DNA from 2 places in the Lacrimispora indolis DSM 755 genome. Region 2 is predicted to be linked to the other one. Evidence: predicted binding sites of a transcription regulator. Region 2 holds the regulator's gene; the other holds the start of a gene.
The links. Region 2 encodes NrdR, which represses ribonucleotide reductase genes. Its sites were predicted from a motif close to CACAANATNTTGTG; they were not measured.
Positions count from the first base shown of each region.

Region 1: K401_RS0120595 (ribonucleoside triphosphate reductase) is a predicted target of NrdR. The motif match lies at 1,923-1,936, and genes of this name have one in related genera.

Region 1 covers NZ_AZUI01000001.1:4,278,711-4,290,703, forward strand. The annotation lists gene K401_RS0120585 (tetratricopeptide repeat protein) at 1-602, shown strand, start outside; gene hflX (GTPase HflX) at 616-1,887, shown strand; gene K401_RS0120595 (ribonucleoside triphosphate reductase) at 2,050-4,416, shown strand; gene K401_RS0120600 (sodium-dependent transporter) at 4,593-5,960, shown strand; gene K401_RS0120605 (oxygen-binding di-iron domain-containing protein) at 6,292-7,113, shown strand; gene K401_RS31985 (HD-GYP domain-containing protein) at 7,113-8,381, shown strand; gene K401_RS0120615 (RrF2 family transcriptional regulator) at 8,496-8,936, opposite strand; gene K401_RS0120620 (MATE family efflux transporter) at 9,104-10,462, shown strand; gene K401_RS0120625 (NAD(+) synthase) at 10,479-11,993, shown strand, end outside.
Region 2 covers NZ_AZUI01000001.1:4,620,774-4,632,766, reverse strand. The annotation lists gene nrdD (anaerobic ribonucleoside-triphosphate reductase) at 1-613, opposite strand, end outside; gene K401_RS0122520 (flavodoxin family protein) at 728-1,348, opposite strand; gene K401_RS0122515 (SNF2 helicase associated domain-containing protein) at 1,412-4,558, opposite strand; gene argS (arginine--tRNA ligase) at 4,582-6,351, opposite strand; gene efp (elongation factor P) at 6,632-7,189, opposite strand; gene aroQ (type II 3-dehydroquinate dehydratase) at 7,302-7,730, opposite strand; gene K401_RS0122495 (YqeG family HAD IIIA-type phosphatase) at 7,946-8,455, opposite strand; gene nrdR (transcriptional regulator NrdR) at 8,463-8,915, opposite strand; partial or broken gene K401_RS0122485 (PRC-barrel domain-containing protein) at 9,049-9,303, opposite strand; gene K401_RS34260 (DUF4318 domain-containing protein) at 9,925-10,146, opposite strand; gene K401_RS0122470 (VOC family protein) at 10,328-10,678, shown strand; gene K401_RS33680 (hypothetical protein) at 10,847-11,993, opposite strand, start outside.

The DNA of each region.
Region 1 (11,993 bases), 340 kb from region 2:
CCTCCAAAGGACTGGTGGGGAAGTTTGATGTGGATGTGTTAAAGTACCGGGCAGAAGCCGAATACCTGGCAGGCGATTATACCTCCTCAGCAGACACCTATGACATACTCATCAAGGTGGATGGGGAACTGCCGGAATATTTGAATATGCGTTCTGTTTCCAAGGCAGGAGCCGGAGATCTAAAGGGCGCTATTGAGGATTATAAGAAAAGCGCCGGGCTGGATACGGAAAAAAAGGCACCGGGCAGGCTGAAAGCACTTTTGGCTGCAGGGGCTGCCATGGAGAAGGAAGGAACGGTTTCCGATGCCATGAGCCTCTATGAAGAGGCCCTTCAGGACGGGGAACAGAGCGCGGAGCTTTACAACCGGATGGGCTTATGCAAGCTGGCCGAAGAGGACTGGGATGGAGCTGCGGAATATTTTAAGAAAGGTCTTTCTGCGCCGGACAGCGCCCAGGTTCCGGAGCTTTTGTTTAACCAGGCTGTTGCCGAGGAACATAAAGGCGAATTTAAAACAGCCCTGGATTTGATGCAGCAGTATATTTCCGCTCATGGTCCTGATGAGGAAGCCGAGCGGGAGATCACATTTTTAAAGACAAGATAGGTTGGAGTGATTGATGGCAGAACTGATTGAGTTAAAAGAAATAGAGGAACGGGTGATCCTGGTGGCAGTCAGTACCGGGGATGGGGATGATGCAAAAGGATCTCTCGATGAACTGGAGGAGCTGGTAAAAACAGCGGGTGCCGTCACCGTGGATAAGATGATCCAGAACCGGGAGAGGATCCATCCGGGGACTTATCTGGGAAAAGGTAAGATCGAGGAAATAAAGGACCGGATCTGGGAGCTGGACGCAACCGGAATCGTCTGTGACGATGAACTTTCTCCGGCCCAGCTGCGGAATCTGGAAGGAGCCCTGGACACAAAGGTCATGGACCGCACCATGGTGATTCTGGATATCTTTGCTTCCAGAGCCATTACCAGAGAAGGAAAGATACAGGTGGAGCTGGCCCAGCTCAGATACCGGGCAGCCCGTCTGGTGGGGCTTAGAAGCTCCTTATCCCGTCTTGGAGGCGGGATCGGCACCCGGGGACCGGGAGAGAAAAAACTGGAGATGGACCGCCGTCTGATCCATGACCGGATCGGGATGTTAAAGTCTGAATTAGAGGATGTGAAGCGGCACAGGGAGGTGGTCAGGCAGCAGAGGGATAAAAACCATGTGCCTGCTGCCGCTATTGTCGGGTATACCAACGCCGGGAAATCCACCTTGTTAAACAGGCTTACGGATGCCGGAATCCTGGCTGAGGATAAACTGTTTGCCACCCTGGATCCAACTACCAGGAATTTGAACTTACCGGGCGGACAGCAGATTCTTTTGACGGATACCGTAGGATTTATCAGAAAGCTTCCCCATCATTTGATCGAAGCATTTAAAAGCACTTTGGAAGAGGCCAAATACAGTGATATCATCCTTCATGTGGTGGACTGTTCCAATCCGCAGATGGACATGCAGATGTATGTTGTATACGAAACCTTAAGGGAGCTTGGAGTTTGTGATAAGGTCATGATCACGGTGTTTAATAAGATCGATGCAGCAGAAGACGGTGTGATATTCAGGGATATATCTTCGGATCATCAGGTGAGGATATCCGCAAAAACCGGAGAAGGCCTTGACGAGCTTTTAAATCTTTTGGAGACCATTCTTAGAAATCAGAAAGTGTATCTGGAAAAGGTTTACCCCTATAAGGATGCAGGAAAGATCCAGCTGATCCGCAAATACGGCCAGCTGTTAAAGGAAGAATATCAGGAAGACGGGATTCTGGTGAACGCCTATGTGCCATCGGAGCTGTTTGCCTCTCTGGCAAACAATGCCGATGTTTTTGATGAATAATAAAACACAATATGTGGATTGGTGTTAAAAAACCAAACTACATATTGTGTTTTTGTTTTTGTTCTGCTATAATGATATTTATCAAAGACCGCTTATCAGATTTCTGATAAAAGGCACTATGCCAAAAAACAGGGCAGGAAAGTGGAAAGGAGTTTAGTCTTTATGATCCAGGTAGTAAAGAGAAATGGGGAAAATGCTGAATTCAGTCTGAATAAAATCACGGAAGCGATTAAAAAAGCATTTAAGGCCACCCAGAAGGAGTATAACAATGAAATACTGGAACTGCTGTCTCTTCGTGTAACCGCTGATTTCCAGGATAAGATGTCGGGGGGAGAAGTCACGGTAGAGCAGATCCAGGACAGTGTGGAGCACGTCCTTGAGCAGGCGGGATATACGGATGTGGCAAAGGCCTATATTTTATATAGAAAACAAAGAGAAAAAATACGGAATATGAAGGATACCATCCTGGATTACAAGGCTGTGGTGAACAGCTATGTAAAGGTGGAAGACTGGCGGGTCAAGGAAAACTCCACTGTCACCTATTCCGTGGGAGGGCTGATATTAAGCAACTCCGGAGCTGTTACGGCAAATTACTGGCTGTCTGAAATTTATGACCAGGAGATTGCCAATGCCCACAGGAATGCAGACGTACATATTCACGATTTATCCATGCTGACCGGGTACTGCGCAGGCTGGTCTTTAAAACAGCTTCTTTTAGAAGGACTTGGGGGAATACCGGGAAAGATCACTTCCTCTCCTGCAAAACATTTATCCGTGCTTTGCAACCAGATGGTCAATTTTCTGGGGATCATGCAGAATGAATGGGCAGGTGCCCAGGCATTTTCTTCCTTTGACACCTATCTGGCTCCATTTGTAAAGGCCGATCATTTGTCCTACCGGGAAGTGAAGAAATGCATTGAATCCTTTATCTTTGGAGTGAATACACCCAGCCGCTGGGGAACCCAGGCTCCATTTTCCAACATCACCCTGGACTGGACCGTACCAGCCGATATGGCAGAGCTGAATGCCATTGTTGGAGGAAAAGAAGCTGACTTTAAGTATAAGGACTGTAAGTCTGAGATGGATATGATCAATAAGGCCTTTATTGAAACCATGATAGAGGGAGACGCCAATGGGCGGGGCTTCCAGTATCCCATTCCCACCTACTCTATAACCAGGGATTTTGACTGGTCTGATACAGAGAATAACCGGCTGCTGTTTGAAATGACCTCCAAATACGGAACTCCTTACTTTTCAAACTATATTAACAGCGATATGGAACCAAGCGATGTGAGGAGCATGTGCTGCCGTCTGAGGCTGGATTTAAGAGAGCTCAGGAGAAAGACCGGAGGATTCTTCGGCTCCGGTGAAAGCACCGGTTCCGTGGGCGTTGTGACCATCAATATGCCAAGGATCGCTTACCTTTCCAAGAACGAAGCGGATTTTTACACCCGCCTGGATCATATGATGGATATTTCGGCCCGGTCCTTAAAAACCAAGAGAGAAGTCATAACAAAGCTTTTGAATCAGGGGCTGTATCCTTATACGAAACGGTATCTGGGCAGCTTTGAAAATCATTTTTCCACCATCGGCTTAATCGGAATGAACGAGGTGGGCTTAAATGCCAGATGGCTGGGAGAAGATTTAACAAGTGAAAGGACCCAGCAGTTTACAAAGAATGTGCTAAATCACATGAGGGAAAGGCTGTCAGATTATCAGGAGGCCTATGGCGACCTTTATAATCTGGAGGCGACTCCGGCAGAATCCACCACATACCGTTTGGCAAAGCATGATAAAAAGCATTACCCCCAGATTATAACAGCAGGCAAACCGGGAGATACCCCTTATTATACCAACAGTTCTCATTTGCCTGTGGACTATACGACGGATGTGTTTGACGCTCTTGATATCCAGGATGAGCTGCAGACCCTTTACACTTCAGGAACCGTGTTCCATGCATTTCTTGGCGAAAAGCTTCCTGACTGGGAAGCAGCCGCAAAGCTGGTTCACACTATCGCTGAGAATTTTAAACTTCCTTACTATACATTGTCCCCCACTTACTCCATTTGTGCAGAACACGGATACCTTTCCGGTGAGCACAAGGTTTGCCCGGTCTGCGGAAAAAAAGCTGAGGTATACAGCCGGATCACCGGTTATTACCGTCCGGTACAAAACTGGAATGAAGGAAAGACCCAGGAATACAAAAACCGTACCGTCTACGATCCCGGCCGCTCTGTGCTGAAAAAAGGAGCTGTTGGGGAAATCAGGGATAAGATGACGGTGAAAAAGGCAGAGATATCGGCAGGAACCTATCTTTTTACAACAAAAACCTGCCCCAATTGCCGGATGGCAAAGCAGTTTTTACAGAATATGGATTATGAGGTGGTAGATGCAGAAGAAAATGCAGAGCTTGCCACAAGGTTTGGAATTATGCAGGCCCCTACCCTGGTGGTTATAAAGAACGGCCAGATTCAGAAAATGACCAATGCCTCTGAAATCAGAAAGTTTGCGGAAAACACGGTCAGCTGAAAGAACTCTCTTTTACCCGGTCCGTCATTAAGATATGGTAGTCGTCAAAAAGATTCTATGCTATAATGGCATGGAATCTTTTGCCTTTTCATATAAAAGAGGGGTGCGGAATAAAAAATGACGGCTCTTTTTTGAAAAGATGACAGATAAAATGGACTGATGAGGAGTTTAAAGAGATGGGAAGAGAAAAGTTTTCATCCCGCCTGGGATTTATCCTGATTTCGGCTGGATGTGCTATTGGACTTGGAAATGTATGGCGTTTTCCTTATATTGTGGGACAATATGGAGGAGCAGCATTTGTTTTGATTTATGCTGTGTTTCTGCTTATTTTGGGACTGCCCATTGTGGTAATGGAATTTGCTGTGGGACGGGCCAGCCAGAAAAGCGTTGCCTTGTCCTATGATGTGCTGGAGCCTGAAGGAAGCAAATGGCATTATGCCAAGTACCTGGGAATGGCGGGAAATTACATTCTGATGATGTTTTATACCACGGTTTCCGGGTGGATGGTTTTGTATTTCTTCAAGATGGCAAAGGGGGATTTTGTTGGCCTTGACGCGGAAGGAGTAGCCGGGGAGTTTGGGAATATGCTGGCAAATCCTGTTGTCATGGGAATATTTATGATCCTCATGGTGGTGGGCTGCTTTTCTATTTGTGCAAAAGGGCTTCAGGGCGGTGTGGAAAAGATCACTAAATGGATGATGGTATGCCTTTTGGGCTTAATGGCAATACTGGCCGTTCATTCCATATTCATGGAAAACAGCAGGGCAGGGCTGGAATTTTACTTAAAGCCTGATTTCGGAAAGATCATGGAGGCTGGGATCGGGGAAGTCATATTTGCTGCAATGGGACAGGCCTTTTTTACCTTAAGCATTGGGATCGGAGCTCTTGCAATCTTTGGAAGCTACATTGGCAAGGAACACAGGCTGGCCGGCGAAGCCATCAGTGTGGCATTCTTAGACACTTTTGTGGCTTTTATGGCAGGACTTATTATTTTTCCTGCCTGCTTTGCGTTCCAGATTGAGCCGGGCCAGGGGCCAAAGCTGGTTTTTGTGACACTGCCCAACGTGTTCAATAACATGGCAGGAGGAAGGCTGATAGGAAGCCTGTTCTTTCTTTTTATGTCATTTGCGGCAATTTCCACGATAATTGCGGTTTTCCAGAATATCGTTTCTTTTGCCACGGATTTGACCGGCTGCACCATTAAAAAGGCTGTGTGGCTGAATGCGGCTGCCATTATCCTGTTATCCCTGCCCTGTGTGCTGGGCTTTAATGTATGGAGCGGCTTTATGCCCTTTGGGGAAGGAAGCAATGTGCTGGACTTAGAAGATTTTATTATCAGCAATAACCTGCTTCCCTTAGGAAGCCTGATCTATCTGGCTTTCTGCACCAGCAGATATGGCTGGGGATTTGAGAAATTCATGAAGGAAGCCAATGCGGGAAAGGGGATAAAATTTCCCCGATGGGCAAGGGCTTACGTGACGTACGTTCTTCCGGTCATTGTTCTTGCAATTTTTATCCAGGGCTATGCGGCTAAATTTTTCTAGACGGAAGGGATAGCTGTTTTTATAGATTTACGTGTGATCACCATTAAAGCAGAGGCCCGCAGGTTTTGACCTGCGGGCCTCTGTGCTGCTGTTTTTTCTTTTTTGCCCTGTTTTCTCATTTGCTTTTCAACGTTGGCAGTACTGCCGTCGAATGGAACAGAACTGAAATCCGCTTATTTTAAAAGGGCAGGGTGGAAGAAATGGACTTGAAAGGACAAATATGGTATATTATGTCATATAATGTAATATTTTCATGGCAGGATCCGTTTGCTGTGCAGGATCAAAGAAGGAATGGAAAAGAACGCCGATCACATATTGGAGGACATTGCAGATGGATAAACAGGATTTGAATTATAAAGAGTATGTAGAAATAGCCGAGGGAGTCTACTGGGTGGGATTTTTTGACGAAGGAGCAGGGCTTCACTGCAATCCTTATTTGATCGTGGACGGGGATGAGGCAGTTCTCATTGACAGCGGAAGCAGGGATGATTTCAGCACGGTCATGCTGAAGGTCATGCGCACGGGAATAAGCCCCGGTAAGATCAGGCGTCTCATATACCAGCATTATGATCCTGACTTGTGCGGCAACATTCCCCATATTGAAACTCTCATTAACAGTAAAGATTTAAAAATCATCTCCCATCATGAAAATAATATTTTCATCAATTATTATTCTATGAACACGCCCAAACAATGTATAGAAGAATTAGGCTTTCACTATGAATTTACAAGCGGCAGGCGCCTGGAATTTATCAGGACGCCTTATTCCCATTCGCCGGGCAGCTTCATTACTTATGATGTTAAGACTAAAATATTGTTCAGCAGCGATATTTTCGGAAGCTATGATCACAACTGGAATTTATTTGCATTGATCGGCAGCAGCTGCATGGACTGCACGCCCCAACAGGTCTGTCCCATTACTAAAAAAGTGTGCCAGATCAAGGGAATGGTAAATTTTCATCAGCGGATCATGCCGTCAAAAAAAGCACTCCGGTACGCCCTGGAACGAATCGAGAATCTTGATGTTTCCATGATCGCTCCCCAGCATGGAAGCATCCTTGATACCCCTGCCGCACAGAAAATCGTAATCAAGCGGCTGAAGGAACTGAACAACGTTGGGATCGACTATTTTCTAGAGGAGGAAGGAAATTGATGGGCACAGATGCAATCCTACTGGGAGAAAAAATTGTATTGGAAGAGTCAGATACTGATGAATATGTGAAGGCCATGCTGGATCATTTTGCAAAACAGGTGGATAACCAGATTCATACTGCCCTGGTATCGGAGATCATGGAGCGGTATGTGGACGTATCAAAGCAGCTGGAAATAAAGAGCAGGGAATTGGAGATAAGCGATGCCTCCCGCCGGGAAGCCCAGGAAATTGCATTAATAGGGAACTGGGAGCTGAACCTTTCCACAAAGCAGCTGTGGTGGTCAGATACCATGAACCGGATATTGGAAATAGACCGGTCAGCAGAGCCGGATCTGGCGCTGTATTTTCAAAAGGTCCATCCTGATGACAAGGAGCTGGTAAACCGGATTTTCCGTGACATGCAAAACGGCATGGTGCCTGCCGAGTACCGGTACAGGCTGCTCATGGAGGCGAACCGGATCAAGTGGGTACATATCCGGTTTGTGGCGTCAAAGGAATCTTATGGAAGGCCTTTCAAAGTTCATGGAACGATCCAGGACATCACCGGTGCTAAGGCCGTTGAGGAGAAGTTAGAGGAATATAACCACCATCTGGAAGATTTGGTCCAGAAAAAGGTGGAGGAGGTATCCGCTTCCCAGATGGCGACCATCCATGCACTGGTAAAGCTTTCGGAGTCAAGGGATGATGACACGGGGGAACATATTGTCAGGACGGCAAAGTACTGCCGGCTTCTGGCAGAAAAGCTTTGGGAAAAGGGCGTGTACCGAAAGGAAGCGGACCAGGCCTTTATTGACAACATTACCCAGGCCAGTCCTTTGCATGACATTGGAAAGGTGGGAATTCCGGATTCTATCCTGTTAAAACCAGGAAAATTAACGGCAAAGGAATTTGAAATCATGAAAACCCATGCCACCATTGGATACCAGACCTTAGCCAGCGTGGGAGAAAAGGATACGGAAAGCGAATTCATTGAGACAGGAAAAGAGATTACTCTCTGCCATCATGAAAAATGGGATGGAAGCGGATACCCAAAAGGGCTGAAAGGGGAAGAAATTCCATTATCTGCGCGGATCATGGCCCTTGCGGATGTGTATGATGCCCTGCGGTCAAAACGTGTGTATAAAGAAGGTTACTCCCATGAAAAGAGTTCAGAGATCATTACCCAGGGCAGGGGCAGCCACTTTGACCCTTTTCTGGTGGATCTTTTTCTGGAAAACCATTGTGCTTTTTGTGAAATATTTGACCGGAATTCAAAATGCAGGGAGTGATCAGGGAAACAGAAGAGGAGTACACCTGATCGGTCCCCAGACCTGTTGAGAGGATTAAAAAAGTTCGGGTTCTCCCATGCCGGGGAAGAAACACGAACTTTTTTCTGCCATAGTTTAAATTTCGTAATAGCTGGCCTGACCATCCAGCCTTTTTTGTTCTTCCACCAGATCTGCCAGGGTAATGCTGTCTACCACATCGGAGATAGCCTGATCCAGCTTTTTCCACACCATGAGAGTGGCACAGATCTGGGACCGGCTGCAGGGATTGACTTCATCTTCCAGACATGATACTGGAACCAGGCTTCCTTCTGCAAGCCGCAGGATCATGCCAACGGTATAGTCCGAAGGATCCTTTGTAAGATAATAACCACCCTGGGCGCCTCTTCTGCTTTTTACATACCCGGCTCTGCTTAAGATGGTGACAATCTGCTCTAAGTATTTATCAGATATTTCCTGACGTTCTGCCACCTGATTGATCTTTGTGCATTCACCCGGATGAAGTGCAAATTCAAGCATCATACGAAGAGCGTAGCGTCCCTTGGTAGAAAATTTCATGGCTGCAACTCTCCTTCCTAATTATTCTTATCTGTTTAGTAGGATATAAAAATATTGTACATGAATTCTCATAAAAAGTAAACCTTAAATTATCCGGCTTCCCAATTTCTGAAAATGGATGTATACTAATATTCATTGGGGAATTGGAAAAAGAAGGGAGGATATTTGTGAAAAAGAATCGAGGTACAAACCAGATCATCATGACTGAAGGGGTAATCTGGAAGCAGCTCCTGGCTTTTTCCCTGCCTCTTCTGGCCGGAAACCTGTTTCAGCAGCTTTATAATACGGTGGATTCCGTGGTGGTGGGCAATTTTATCGGAAGCGACGCCCTGGCTGCCGTAGGCTCAAGCAATTCCCTGATCAATCTGATCATTGGCATGTTTATGGGAATCGGTACAGGAGCGGGAGTCATTATATCCCAGTATTATGGGGCAAGGGATGGGAGAAAGTTACACTGGGCGGTTCACACCAGTATGGCATTGAGCCTGGTTGGAGGTGTGCTTCTGATCGTTGTGGGACTGATCATGTCGCCTCTGATCTTAACCTGGATGGGAACGCCGGAAGGGGTCATGCCCAGTTCCGTGGCGTATTTAAGAATATTTTTCTGCGGATCCCTGTTTAATCTCGTTTACAATATGGGAGCCGGTATCTTAAGGGCGGTAGGAGATGCCAAACGTCCTCTTTATTATCTAATAGTGTCCTCTGTGGTAAACATTGTCCTGGATCTTGTTTTTGTGGTTGCCTTTGGCATGGGAACAGAAGGTGTGGGATATGCGACGGTCATTGCACAGGCAGTATCTTCCGTGCTGATTGTCCGGGCCTTAATTAAAACAGATGATATTTACCAGCTGGTTCCGCAAAAGATCCGGATAGACAAGAGGATGATGGTCCGCATTTTAAAGCTTGGCATTCCCAGCGGAATCCAGCAATCCATTATTTCCCTGTCCAATGTTATTGTTCAGGCGAACGTCAACAGCTATGGCGCCGCTGCGATGGCAGGTTTCGGCGCTTACAGTAAAGTCGATGGATTTGCCATGCTCCCCCTCCAAAGCTTCTGTATGGCTGCTACCACCTTTACAGGGCAGAACATCGGGGCAAGGAAGCCGAAGCGGGTAAAACAGGGAATGTTTCAGGGTATTGCCATTAGTATGGCTTATACGGCAATCATATCAATCATTTTGTATTTAAATGCAAAGCATATCCTTAAGATCTTTTCACCGGATCAGGATGTCATTTCCTATGGGTATTCCACCATGCTCATACTCCTTCCGTTTTACTGGACTTTAGCCATTCATCAGATTTTAATGGGCAGTATACGGGGCAGCGGGCGGACTATGGTTTCCATGCTCATCGGTGTGGGAAACATGTGTATTCTGCGCATGATCTACATCAATCTGCTGGTACCATTTTTCCCCAGTTTTGGAGCAGTCATGTGGTGTTATCCTATAACATGGATCACTACCATGCTCATGGACTGCATTTACAGCTTAAAAGCCAGGTGGATACCAAAGGACACCGATCAATAGATAGGAGATAAAAGAGATGAAACACGGATATATCCGGGTTGCCGCGGCAACCCCTGATGTAAAAGTAGCAGACCCGGAATTTAACAGGGAACGGATCTGTGAACAGATAAAAGAAGGAATTGAAAATCATGTAAAGCTCATGGTGTTTCCGGAGCTTTGCCTGACCGCCTATACCTGCGGCGATTTATTCGGACAGGATGCCCTGTTAAAAAAGGCAAAAAAAGAGCTGAAAGAGATCTTAAAAGCAACAAGGGGCCATGATCTTCTCTGTTTTATCGGCATGCCCTGGGAACAGGGCGGAAAGCTTTATAATACTGCTGTGGCCCTTCAGAACGGAAAAATCCTTGGGATCGTGCCAAAGACATGTCTGCCCAATTATTCGGAATTTTACGAGCTGCGGTATTTCCAGCCGGGGAACGAAATTCCGGTGATGGTAAAATGGGAGGAGACTCAAATTCCCATGGGAGCCAATCTTCTTTTTGCATGTGAGACCATTCCCCAGCTTATTGTGGCAGCTGAGGTGTGTGAGGATGCGTGGGTTCCCGATCCGCCGTCCATCCGCCATGCCATTGCAGGAGCCACGGTGATCGCAAACTGCTCTGCCAGTGATGAGACCACGGGAAAGGATATTTACCGGAGAAGTCTTATTACGGGCCATTCCGCCAGTCTGGTATGCGGCTACATCTATGCCAATGCAGGAGAGGGAGAATCTACTCAGGATTTAGTGTTCGGAGGCCAGAATCTGATCACGGAAAACGGTTCCCTCCTTGCGGAATCCAAACGCTTTGGAAATGAAACCGTATACGGGGACATGGACTTAGAACGGCTGGTTCATGAAAGACGCCGGATGACCACCTTTCCTGCGGCCAACCACAAAGATTATATGGTGATTCCCTTCCAAATGAAGAAAGAAGAACTGGAGTTAAAACGATTCATTGATCCAAGGCCGTTTGTCCCGGACAATGAGGAGGAAAGAAACCGAAGGTGTGAGGAGATCCTCTCCATCCAGGCCATGGGATTAAAAAAGAGGCTTGCCCATACCGGCTGTAAGCATGCGGTTGTGGGAATTTCCGGGGGGCTTGATTCCACGCTGGCCCTTCTTGTGACGGTCCGTGCCTTTGATATGCTGGAGATCCCAAGGGAGCAGATCCATGGGGTGACCATGCCCTGCTTTGGAACAACAGACCGGACGTATCAGAACGCCTGCACCCTGACTAAGACCCTTGGAGCAGAGCTTACAGAGGTGAACATCAGGGAAGCCGTAACTCTTCATTTCCGGGATATCGGACAGGACAGCGATGTTCACGATATAACCTATGAAAATTCCCAGGCAAGAGAGAGAACCCAGGTACTGATGGATATGGCAAACCGGTTAAACGGAATGGTCATTGGAACAGGGGACATGTCTGAGCTGGCTCTTGGCTGGGCCACCTATAACGGGGACCATATGTCCATGTACGGAGTCAATGCTTCGGTACCAAAGACACTGGTCCGCCATTTAGTCCGCTATTATGCGGACACCTGCGGGGAA
Region 2 (11,993 bases):
CGGTACATGCCACCTGAAAGCTTCTGGGGCTTTCGATCATCTTTTCGTTCATAACGGTGCCGTTATCCAGCATGTCACCGATATTGATCAGACAGCAGTTAAAAATCGGCTGCACGAAATAATCCGCATCATGGAAATGAATTGCTCCCTGTTCATGGGCAAGGGAAATCCTCTCGGGAAGGAGCATCCTCTTTGTCAGATCCCTGGACACTTCTCCCGCAATATAATCCCTCTGAGTGGAAGCCAGTATGGTATTCTTGTTGGAATTTTCCTCTGCCAGCTCCTTGTTTTCGTTCTTGATCAGCTTGAGAATGGACTCATCCGTTGTATTCGCTTTCCTAAGAAGCGCTCTCTGGTAACGGTATATGATATACTTCTTGGAAAGTGTGTATTTATTTTTATTTACAAGACCGATCTCAATCATATCCTGAATGGTCTCAACGTTGATCACATCCTCCACGCGGCTCTCCACATAATCCAGTATCCCATCGATCATTTCCTCACCGGCCTGCTCACATGCTTCCACTTCTGCATTTGCCTTCCGGATAGCCGTAACGATCTTTTCTCTGTCATACTCTACAATTCTGCCGTCTCGCTTTTGAACCTTAATCATTCCTGTCACCTTTACCTCTTCTATATTTTGTGTCTTATGTATTGGTATCACTATATCTAGTGCTTTTTTTATTATACACTATGAAAAGAAAAAGTAAAGGGGATTTTTTCCTTGTTACCGGATAAAATTTGTTCTGGGAATTTCTTCCCTGGCTGGAAAGCTGATTCCTGCGGCTTTTCCCACCTCCAGGCATTTTAACAGCCATGCCATATTTTTGCCGAGAGTCCTCATGGTATGAAGCCCTTCCAAATCCTGCTCCACCTCCTGAGGGGTAAATCCGTGTACCATGTTCCAGTAAGAGGAAGAAACTACCGGCATCTGTGCGATGGTAAAATATTTGTTTAAAACATCAAGAGATGCGGTGGTTCCTGCCCTCCTGGCGGATACAACGGCTGCCCCGGGCTTAAAGGCAAAATTCCTTCCCGCATAAAACAAACGGTCCAGGAAGGAAACCACAGTGCCGTTAGGGGAAGCATAGTGAACCGGGGAGCCTACGACCAGTCCTGCAGCTGTTTCCATTTCCTCCAGCACCTGGTTGACCATATCATAAGTAAATACGCACCTTCCTGTTTCTGAACACTTTTGACAGGCAATGCAGCCATGGACAGACTGGCTCCCTACATGGAAAATTTCTGTCTCAATGCCCTCCTCATTCAACGCCCTTTCCACCTCAAGAAGGGCGCGGTTGGTACAGCCTCTCTCATGAGGGCTTCCGTTTAACATCAGCACTTTCATCACTCATCCATCCTTTCTTTCTTATCATTTATAGAAATGCATTCATTTTTAAATGCAGTTTCTCTAAATATCCAAAAGCCCCAGCAGATCCTCTTTGGTCAGATTGCTTAGAGATACGGTTCCTTCCGTTATAATCTGTTCCGCCAGATCCTTCTTAGATTCCTGAAGCTTTAAAATATTTTCCTCAATGGTGCCTTTTGTGATCAGTTTGAATACGCTCACCTGCTTCTCCTGACCGATCCGGTGAGCCCGGTCCGTTGCCTGGTTCTGAGCCGCCACATTCCACCATGGGTCAAAGTGTATGACCACATCGGCAGCAGTCAGGTTAAGGCCTGTGCCCCCTGCTTTGAGGGAAATGAGAAACAGGGGAACCTTATCATCTTTAAAGGAATTCACCATATGGAGCCTCTCCTCCTTGGGAGTTGACCCTGTCAGCATGTAGTAAGAAAAAGCTTCTTTTTTCAGCCTTTGTTCGATGATATCCAGCATGGAAGTAAACTGGGAAAAGAGCAGGATCTTATGGCCTCCCTCCACACCGTTGCGGATTAAATCCATGCAGGTTTCCAGCTTTGCCGATTCCCCTTTGTAATTCTCATAGCATAAATGGGGATCGCAGCAGATCTGCCTGAGCCTGGTAAGCGCCGAAAGGATCTGAATGTTATCCTTTCCCGATCTGCCTTCCAGACGTTCAAGCTCCTGCTTTAAGCGGAATGCATTTGCCGCATACAGCTCCTTTTGTTCCTTGTCAAAGGCAGAATACACAGTTGTTTCCAGCTTATCCGGCAGCTCTTTTAACACATCCTTCTTAAGCCGCCTTAAAAGGAAGGGACCGATCAGGCGGTGAAGGCTTTCCAGCACCGTTTTTTCCTGATCCCTGACAATGGGCAGCTCATACTCTTTTTTAAATTTCCGGTAGTTGAACAGAAATCCAGGCATAAGGAAATCGAAAATGCTCCACAGCTCGGACAGACGGTTTTCAATGGGAGTACCGGTCAATGCAAACCGGTTCTTTGCATCAATGTTCTTTACCGCTCTGGCGCTCTGAGTGGACGCATTTTTAATGTACTGGGCCTCATCAATGATCTGAAACCGGAAGGACCTGCTTTTGTAAAGATCAACATCCCGTTTCAGAAGATCATAGGAAGTGATCAGCACATCTTGTTCATCCCCATGGTTTAACAGTTCTTCCCGTTCCCCGGCCATGCCGGTGACTGTCACCACTTTAAGGGAAGGGGCAAAGATACGGAACTCATTTTCCCAGTTATACACCAGGGAGGCCGGACAGACGATGAGGGAGGTGGTATGCTCCTTTTTTCCTGCTTCATCAAGAAGCAGGGCAATGACCTGAATAGTCTTTCCAAGTCCCATGTCATCGGCCAGGATTCCTCCAAAACCATAGCTGTCCAGGGTTTTAAGCCAGCGGTATCCCGTCTTTTGATATCCTCTCAGCACATGGCGGAGAGGCTGGGGAATTTCAAAATCGCTGTCCTCAACAGACTTCATTCCTCTGACCACGGCTTTATAAAGCTGGTCTCTGTAAAGGGTTATGCCGTTTCCTTCTTTCAAAAGACTGTCTAAATAAAGGGCTCTGTATTTTGGAAGGCGAAAAGACTTGTTCAGCGCTCCCGGATCTGCGGACAAACCCTCCACCAGTTTTGCAACCGTTAAAAGTCCATTATCGTCAAGACTAATAAACTCCCCGCTTTTTAACCGGTAATACTTTTTTTTCTGGCTGTAAACCTCCAAAAGCCTGGTCAAATCCTCTCCTGACAAACCGTCAGTATCCACACTCAGCTCCAGCCAGTTTCCCGTGCTCCGTACTCCGATGGATACCTTGGGAGGCGGCAGGATCTTTAATTTCTTAAAGGATTCGGAAAAATACACCTCTCCCAATGACATGAACTCACTGATGCCTGAACTTAACAGCCGGTATACCGCTTCCTCATCATCCCGGATGGCAGGATATTCTGATTCATATTCCTTGTATTTAAAATACCTGGTTATTAAGCGGCTGATGCGGAACTCTCCCGGTATATCCCGGCATACGGTACGGGGAAGGCGTTCATCCTCTACCGGCTGGAAAGAATAATCTCCATAAGAAAGGGTCGGCCTTAGAACCAGCTCGTCAGGCCCGTCAGAATCAAAATCAAACCGGGCTTTCAGCTCATCCGGTTTATAGTTCTCCAGATCCACTTCCCTGGAGTCAATGGTGCAATAGGCGGCGATCCTCTTTAAAACCCTCTCGTAAAAAAGAGGCATATCCTTGTTGTTGATTTCCGTTTCATAGGAGGCTTTATACCCTTCCATCATCTGCTTGAGAAACACGGAAAGAGCCTCACTGCAGGACTGGTCACAGCAATATAAGTACTTTGTATCTGCAAGATAGAAACGGTGTTCGCCTTCAAAGGCCAGTAAATCCCGGTCAATGGACACCAATACCCCTTCACGTCCCTGGCGCTTTACCACGACCGTTAAATCAGGATTTCGGTCCACCACCGCAAGCTGCCGCTTCTGTCCCTTGTAATCCTCAATTTCCAGGGTCTTCCCCATCATGATCCTAAAAAAACGGTCCCGGTTTGCCCGGCTTAAATTCAAAAACCGCAGGACAGGTTTTGTGGAAAAAGAACTTTTCTGAAACTGCTCATAATGTTCACAGTAAGAATCCACGATCTCCAGAACGAATTCCAAAAGAGGACGGCTTTCCTTTACAAAGGCAGAAGGACTGTGATGGAATGCCAGATTTTTACCGTACTCCACATATGTGCCGTTCTCCACCGCATTTGCAAAGGAAGCTAAATCCTTGACCATGTAGAGCCGGTCTCTTCCCAGCTTAAACTCCAGCTTCACTTCCCTGCGGCTGACCAGAAGGGACAGGTCAAGCTTTACCTGCTCTTCTTCCCCCTCGCCCATGATGCGGGATACCTCCCTGTTGGTATATTCCCGGATCATGGCTCTTGCCTGCTGGGAGGTGGCTACCGGCCTTCCCTGATTTTCCGATTCCTGCTCTTTATAAGCTTCTAACAGGGCCATGCAATGGGGGCACATGCCCCGGTAGGAATTTCCCTGAGCACAGGAACAAGAGTAGTCAAAAACCTGACTACCCTTGATATGCAGACTTGCCCTATATTCCTTTCCCTGGTCCTCTACCAGGGCCCTGACGCCTGATTCGCCCTTCCAAAAGGTATTTGTCGTCAAGTGTGATACTTTCATAGTTCCTCACATCCGTTCACCATTTACATTCGTTCCGGCGCCTCAATTCCCAATACGCCGATGCAAGCATTCAATACATCCTTGGCAAGCCTGATCAGACGGATCCAGGATGCCTGCCGCTCTTTATTCTCTTCAGATATGATCTTTGTATCATGATAAAAACGGTTAAAGGCATTGGCAAGCTCATAAATGTACTGGCATATCTTATGGGGTGCAAGCTCCCCAAAACTTGTTTCCATAATTTCATTGTATCTGGAAAGCTGAAGCATCAGATCTTTTTCCGCCTCCGTTGCAGCAGCAAGAATCTTCTCTTCTCCCTGGTACTTATCTTCAAGACCCTGGTACTTTGCCAGAATGGACTTGATCCTTACAATGGTATAAAGGATGTAAGGGCCGGTGTTTCCTTCAAAGGATACAAAACGGTCCATATCAAACACATAGTCCTTTGAGGCCTGATTGGATAGATCCCCATACTTTAAGGCCGCCATTCCAACGATCTTTGATGTTTCTTCTGCTTCTGCCTCAGAAACGGTACGGTTCTCCATGATCTTTTCATAAGCAGCCTGGCTGATGTCTGATATGAGGGTTTCCAGACGCATGACGCCCCCATCCCTTGTCTTAAAGGGCTTTCCGTCCTTTCCGTTCATGGTACCGAAGCAAAGATGGGACATCTTCTTATCCTGTGACACAAAGCCGGCCTTTTTCGCCACACGGAATACCTGAATAAAATGAAGTTCCTGGCGCTTATCTGTGATATAGATATACCAGTCAGGCCTTATCTCTTTTTCCCGCTCAATGATGGTTCCAAGATCAGATGTGGAATAAAGGGCCGCACCGTCGGATTTTCTTACGATACAAGGCGGAAGTTCTTTGGAATCTCCCTCTTCTCCAATATCCACTACAAGGGCTCCCTGGCTTTCATAAGCAAGTCCCTTGTCCTCCAGCTCTTTAATCAAATCTGTAATATAGGGTTCCGCATCGCTTTCCCCTTTCCATAAATCAAAGGAAACATTGAGATTTCCATAGTTTTTCTTTAAATCTGTCACAGATACTTCTATAATATGCTGCCAGATGGCGCGGTAAGGCTTAAAACCGTTTTGAAGCTTTAAAGTGGCGTCATGGGCTCTTGTGCTGAATCCCTCATCAGACTTGGCTTTTGCACTGGCCGCCGGATAGATTTCCTCCAGCTCGCTGATGGTAAAGGGCGCTTCCTTTGGATACTCTCCTTCATAGGATTCATCAAAATAGGGAAGCTCCGGCTTTCTGTCCTTAAGCTCCTCAATGATCAGCCCCATTTGGAGGCCCCAGTCGCCAAGATGAACATCTCCGATGACATGATGTCCAAGAAAACGGCCCAGCCTCTTAATGCTTTCCCCGATAATAGCAGAGCGGAGATGGCCTACGTGCAGCGGTTTTGCCACATTGGCGCCGCCGTAATCCACCACGATCGTTTTGGGATCTTCCGTTTTTTCACAACCGCACTGCTCTTCACCGGCCATGCCATTCATATATTCTGCAAGATAATCCGAATCAAGTTTTAAATTGATAAATCCCGGCATCACCGCATCCACTGCGGCAAATATACGGCTGGCCGCAAGCTTTGCCACCACTTCCGTTGCAATATCAAACGGTTTCTTTTTATAAGCCTTGGCAGCTGCCATAGCTCCGTTGCACTGGTATTCGCAAAGATCCGGGCGGTTGGATAAGGTCACCTTTGCATAAGCCTCATCGTATCCGCAGTCCGCAAACGCTGCCTTCATCTCTGCCGTAATCAAATCAAGAATCTTCTTCATCGGTCCCTGGTCTCCTTTTTCTATTCCAGATATTTCTAAGCTAAATACTAATTATATTACAACTGATCTTAAAAATCAAATTCTTTTACTGGATCGTACAAATTTACCTCAGAGGTCAAATAGAGAAACATATTTTCTCATTTCAATAAAATAAGCTCCTTTTTAAGTTATGGGGCGGACAATCCTCACTTTTTCCAAAAAGGAGCGTTCTTTTATGTATTACACATACCTGGCACAACACAGCAAAAAAGACCGGGCAGCCCGGTCCTTTTCTTTCTGATTAAACTCTGGACAGGTATTCACCTGTACGTGTATCAATCTTAATCTTATCACCCTGATCAACAAATAATGGAACGTATACCACTGCACCGGTTTCAACCGTAGCTGGCTTGGTCGCGCCCTGGGCAGTATCGCCCTTAAATCCCGGCTCTGTATCTGTAATGACCAGTTCCACAAATAACGGAGGCTCTACGGAGTACACCTTACCATTATAAGAGCATACCTTAACCGTCTCATTCTCTTTCACAAACTTTAACGCATCACCGATTACATCCGGCGCTAGTGCTACCTGCTCATAGGTATTGGTGTCCATAAAGTTATGAAGATCGCCATCGGCATACAGATACTGCATGTCTAATCTGTCGATTCTTGCCTGTGGGAACTTTTCTGTCGGGCGGAATGTGCGCTCTACAACGCCACCGTTTACCACATCTTTAATCTTAGTTCTTACGAACGCAGCACCCTTTCCAGGTTTTACATGCTGGAACTCCATAATCTGATATACAGTACCCTCGATCTCCAATGTGATACCGTTTCTAAAATCACCCGCTGATATCATAAATGATATTCCTCCTTGAATTTCTCTTCTTAACCTTTTATATTCTATACTATAACAAACACATTTTCAACCGTTTTTTACAAATATCTCCCTTTTCTTTGAATCAAAGGGCTTATTTTCCTGTTAAAAAATCCATTGCCAGAGCGTATCCTTTAAGCCCCAGCCCAACTACCTGTCCCGTACAAACGGGAGCAGTCACTGATGTATGGCGGAACTCCTCCCTTTTATGGACATTGGATATATGGACTTCAACCTTGGGAATCTCTACAGAACCCAGCGCATCTCTAACGGCATAGCTGTAATGGGTAAAGGCTCCGGGATTGATGATGATCCCTTCTGTCCCGTTGTGATATGCCTCCTGAATCTTATCGATGATTCCGCCTTCATAATTACTCTGATAGACCTCCAGTTCATGGCCTTCTCTCCGGGCTTTTTCCTCCAGCATGGATACCAGAGCATGATAATCCTCTGTTCCGTATATTCCCTTTTCCCGTATCCCTAAAAAATTCAGATTCGGCCCGTTTAAAACAAGAATTTTCATATCCTCCTACCGCCTTTTCTGCCCACACGTTTTTTGCGAAAAGATATCTCCCAAAGGCATGTCCGGCAGTTTCTTTCTAATGTCCGCAAATCAGGGGCTCGTTTGTAATATCCTGTATGTTTTGGATCAGCCGGCTTGTCCGGACCGTTTCATCCGTATTATAACCGGTTGAGGGGTCTTTTACCCGCCGGAAATATTCCCACTTTTGATGCCCATCATTTTTGTTTTTTCTTATCCCTGTGGTAAAAATACAGTACGACTGCTTCTAAAACTCGTTTTAAAACGATCTGGATTTCTTCCTTTGGATGAATCGGTTTAACCAGGATGCTGTGGATTCCTGCTCTCTTTGCACCATAAACATCGGTGAAAAGCTGGTCTCCTACAAACACCGTCCGTTTTACGTCCGTACCCATTAATTCCATGGCCCTTAAGTATCCTCTTCGCCCCGGCTTGTTTCCTTTATAAATGTAGCGGGGACTTCCCGCAGCCCTGGCAAAGGCAGCTACTCTCGGCTCCTTGTTATTGGAAAGAAGGCAGGTTTCCATCCCAAGCTCATGCAGCCGTAAAAACAGCTTCTTAGCCCTTTCATCCGCAGGTGCGTCATGAGGTACCAGAGTATTGTCAATATCAAAAATAACGCCTCTTATCCCGCTCTTATATAACTTTTCAAAAGGTATGTCATATGCAGAAGCCGCGTCTTCATCCGGATAAAATATTCTAAGCATAAATCTCCTACTTCTTTAACAGTTTTCCTATTTCTTCCATAAACGTATTCACGTCTTTAAATTCCCGGTATACGGAAGCAAAGCGCACATAAGCTACCTCATCCACTTCCTGCAGCTTTTTCATAACAAGCTCTCCGATCACCGTGCTTTCCACTTCCTTTTCCTCCCGGTTAAATACCTGGGTTTCTATCTCATCTACCATGGAATCAATCTGCTGTGATGATACCGGACGTTTATGGCAGGAATGAAGAATTCCTGATTCTATTTTTGAACGGTCGTAAACCTCTCTGGAATTATCTTTTTTAATTACCATGAGAGGCATGGTCTCCAGCTTCTCATAGGTAGTAAACCGTTTTCCGCATTTCTCACACTGTCTGCGGCGTCTGATGGAACTGTTGTCGTCTGCCGGTCTGGAATCAATGACCTTTGTATCTGCTTCATTGCAAAATGGGCATTTCACGTTTTGGGTCCTCCTGTCTCACGGACTGTAATTTCATTGGCATAATTTACTTCATGAAAGCAAATACCAATCAAACTTCTTTATAGTATATATATCATAACGTACAATCCTCAGATCCGCAAGCCCATCCTCCTTATATCCCGCATTTTTCCGTTGCTTTATCCAAATCCACATTTACAAGGATGATATCCGGACCAACCTGCCTGATGTCACAGAAGGGGATCACATATTCCCTTTCCCTGACCAAAAATCCGCAAAAGCAACCTGGCCCAGGCACAATAATGGCTAAAAGGCAACCTGTTTCCATGTCAAAATCCACATCACCAACATAGCCCAGACGTCTGCAGTCACAGATGTTAATTACTTCTTTTTGTTTCAGATCATTAACACTAAATTGATATCAGTGAATACACTGTACATTATTATTGGAATTAAATAGCAATTTAAACGCTATGCAATTTCCCCTTGTTTACATGGGTAAAATCACTGGAAATTTAAGCCGTCTTGACATAAACCCAGGCTATTACGCTATAGATGCCGCTAGCACAATATCAGGTGCGCCAGAAGGGACATCATACACGGGATTTATACAGTTGCCTGTCGCAGCATACAGAACACAGATTATTTTGGGTTTTGCCGATAACGGGATAAAAGTCAGGCAATACGTTGGAAATCCGGCAGCTTGGTTTTCATGGAAATGATCATTTAGGCCTTTTTCCACATACAATACACATTCAAGTCTTGACTGGATATGGTAGACCCTGACAAGTTCGTAACCACTATTGTTTGACGGTAAATATGCTTTATTATAATGCTTTGTGTACTCGCCCCGGGTAATGCGAACATGGTGGATACTAATAAGTATCCTGTTTTATCTGGTATTACAAATTGCGCACTTGCGCCCGTAGCCAGTGACGATATGGTAAATGGTACGGTACTGTCCGTAAATTTATTTTCTAAATTGCTATTTATTTGTGAGAATAATTCCGATGAACGAATAGTAATACTACTAATTCTCCTTGCAATGAATATAGTACCCGCCACGAATCATAGAAACTTCAGCAATATAAGGTATATCATTAAGGTGAAAAGTTATAGGCTTTTGTGTATTTATAAAAACTAGTTTCTCTCCAGTTGATTTTGCATACTTTTCTATGCATGAACAGATTACTTTTGTAGATGGATATGTTAACGACTCTTCTAAATCAATATGAAAACCTTTTTTAAACATAAAAGCTCCTTTCAGTGAATTATTCTCACATATTGATTATACAAAACTATAGGAATAAGTCAAATAATGCAATTAAGATTTAACTGATTTATCGTACATTGAAAACTTAATATTGATAGTTAGTAGGTATGGTGATATTCTACTCATAAGTATTTATTTCAAAAACATTGGGGGAGTCGAAATGAAAGTGGGAGAAGTATGTTTATTGACAAATGATGTTATCCGATTATCAAATTTTTATAAAATATTATTTGATATCGATAATGGCAGTGACGATAATAATCACCAATTTATCATATCGGAGGATACAACACTGACTGTTTATAATGACGGGATAGAGCGAGATGCGAACCTACATAACATCTGTATTGCTTTTACAGTTGATGATGTAGATGTAGAGTTTAAGAGATTAAAAGCACTTGGTATCCAAATTATTGAACCACCAACCGTAAGACCGTGGGGGGCAAGGAATATGAGCTTTTTAGACCCCGATAATAATTTGATAATTTTTAGGTGTTTTCCCCAAAAATAGAACGATAAGCAAAAAATTAAATACGAGAAAACTACTAACTATCAGTATTAAGCTGGTAGTTTTTTTGTACTCAGAATGAAGCGGTTTAATACAGAACTGATATTTATGAATGTCTAAATAAAAAAGGCCATAGTCTATCCACATATGACAGTCTATGGCCTTTAGATCTTAAACTGGTAATGGCGATTTACCAGTCATGTTATATTTTTTATTCCAACTATCTTCTGTACTTTTCCATACATCTTGTTGACCAATTTTAGCTTTAATATCTGCATTCTCCAATGCTTTTGCCACAATAGGTGCCATAGTATTTGCCATCTTCTCATAATCAATGATTCCGGATAATGCTGCATTCAACTCTGCAGATATACCGGCCTTAAAATCATAAGAAGGGGTATCGTAGGAAACAGAGGCTTTTGTATCTACCATGTCAAAGAATTCCCTGCTGACTTGTACGTTGGTATCTATTGATGGCAGAGATATATCATAATCTGTCAGTTTGTCAGCAAAAGAACCTACTTTTGAATATATGACACCAAATTTATCTATAATACCATTCATTAGTCCTACAGTAAAGTAGTCACCAATCTGAAACGCCTTTTTTGACGGTGAGTGCTCATCAAATCCTTTTTTAAACCCATCTATTACACCTTGGGCAAAAGTAGCAATGCCAGTTCCTAACCAGTCCGTCAAATTCGTAATGCCTTCCCATAGACCTTTAATGACGTTTTCACCCACAGTAATCATTTTCTTCGGTAATTCTCCAAAAAACTCTATTACCTTGTCAATGATAGTTGGGACCTCTGTCTTAAAGTATGATATGGTATTGGTAGACCATGTAGATATTTTCTCTTTTATTTTTATTATCGTATCATATATCTTACCCGGCATTTCAGAGAACCATTTCACAGTGCCGGCAATTACTTCTGATACTTTCTGGTTAAATACATTGTAAGTTTCAGTCCCCCATGTTGCAACTTTGGTTATAAATGTAGAAATTCCAGAATAGATTTTCCCTGGCATCTCTGAAAACCATTTCACCACAGAAGCTATAATTTCAGGTATTTTCTTTGATAAATAGGTGAATAAATCCACTCCCCATCTTGTCACAGTTCCTAAAGCATATCCTAACGCATATCCAAGCTTCTCCGGCAATTCGTTAAACCAATCAGCGATATCTTCAATGACACTGCCCACTTTTTCTGGCAGGCCAGTCAAATATTCGATAAAACCATCCCACTTACTTGAAGCAGTAGTTTTTACAAGTTCCCATACAGAGGAAAGCTTTTCTGGAATAGATTCAAAAAACGGAATT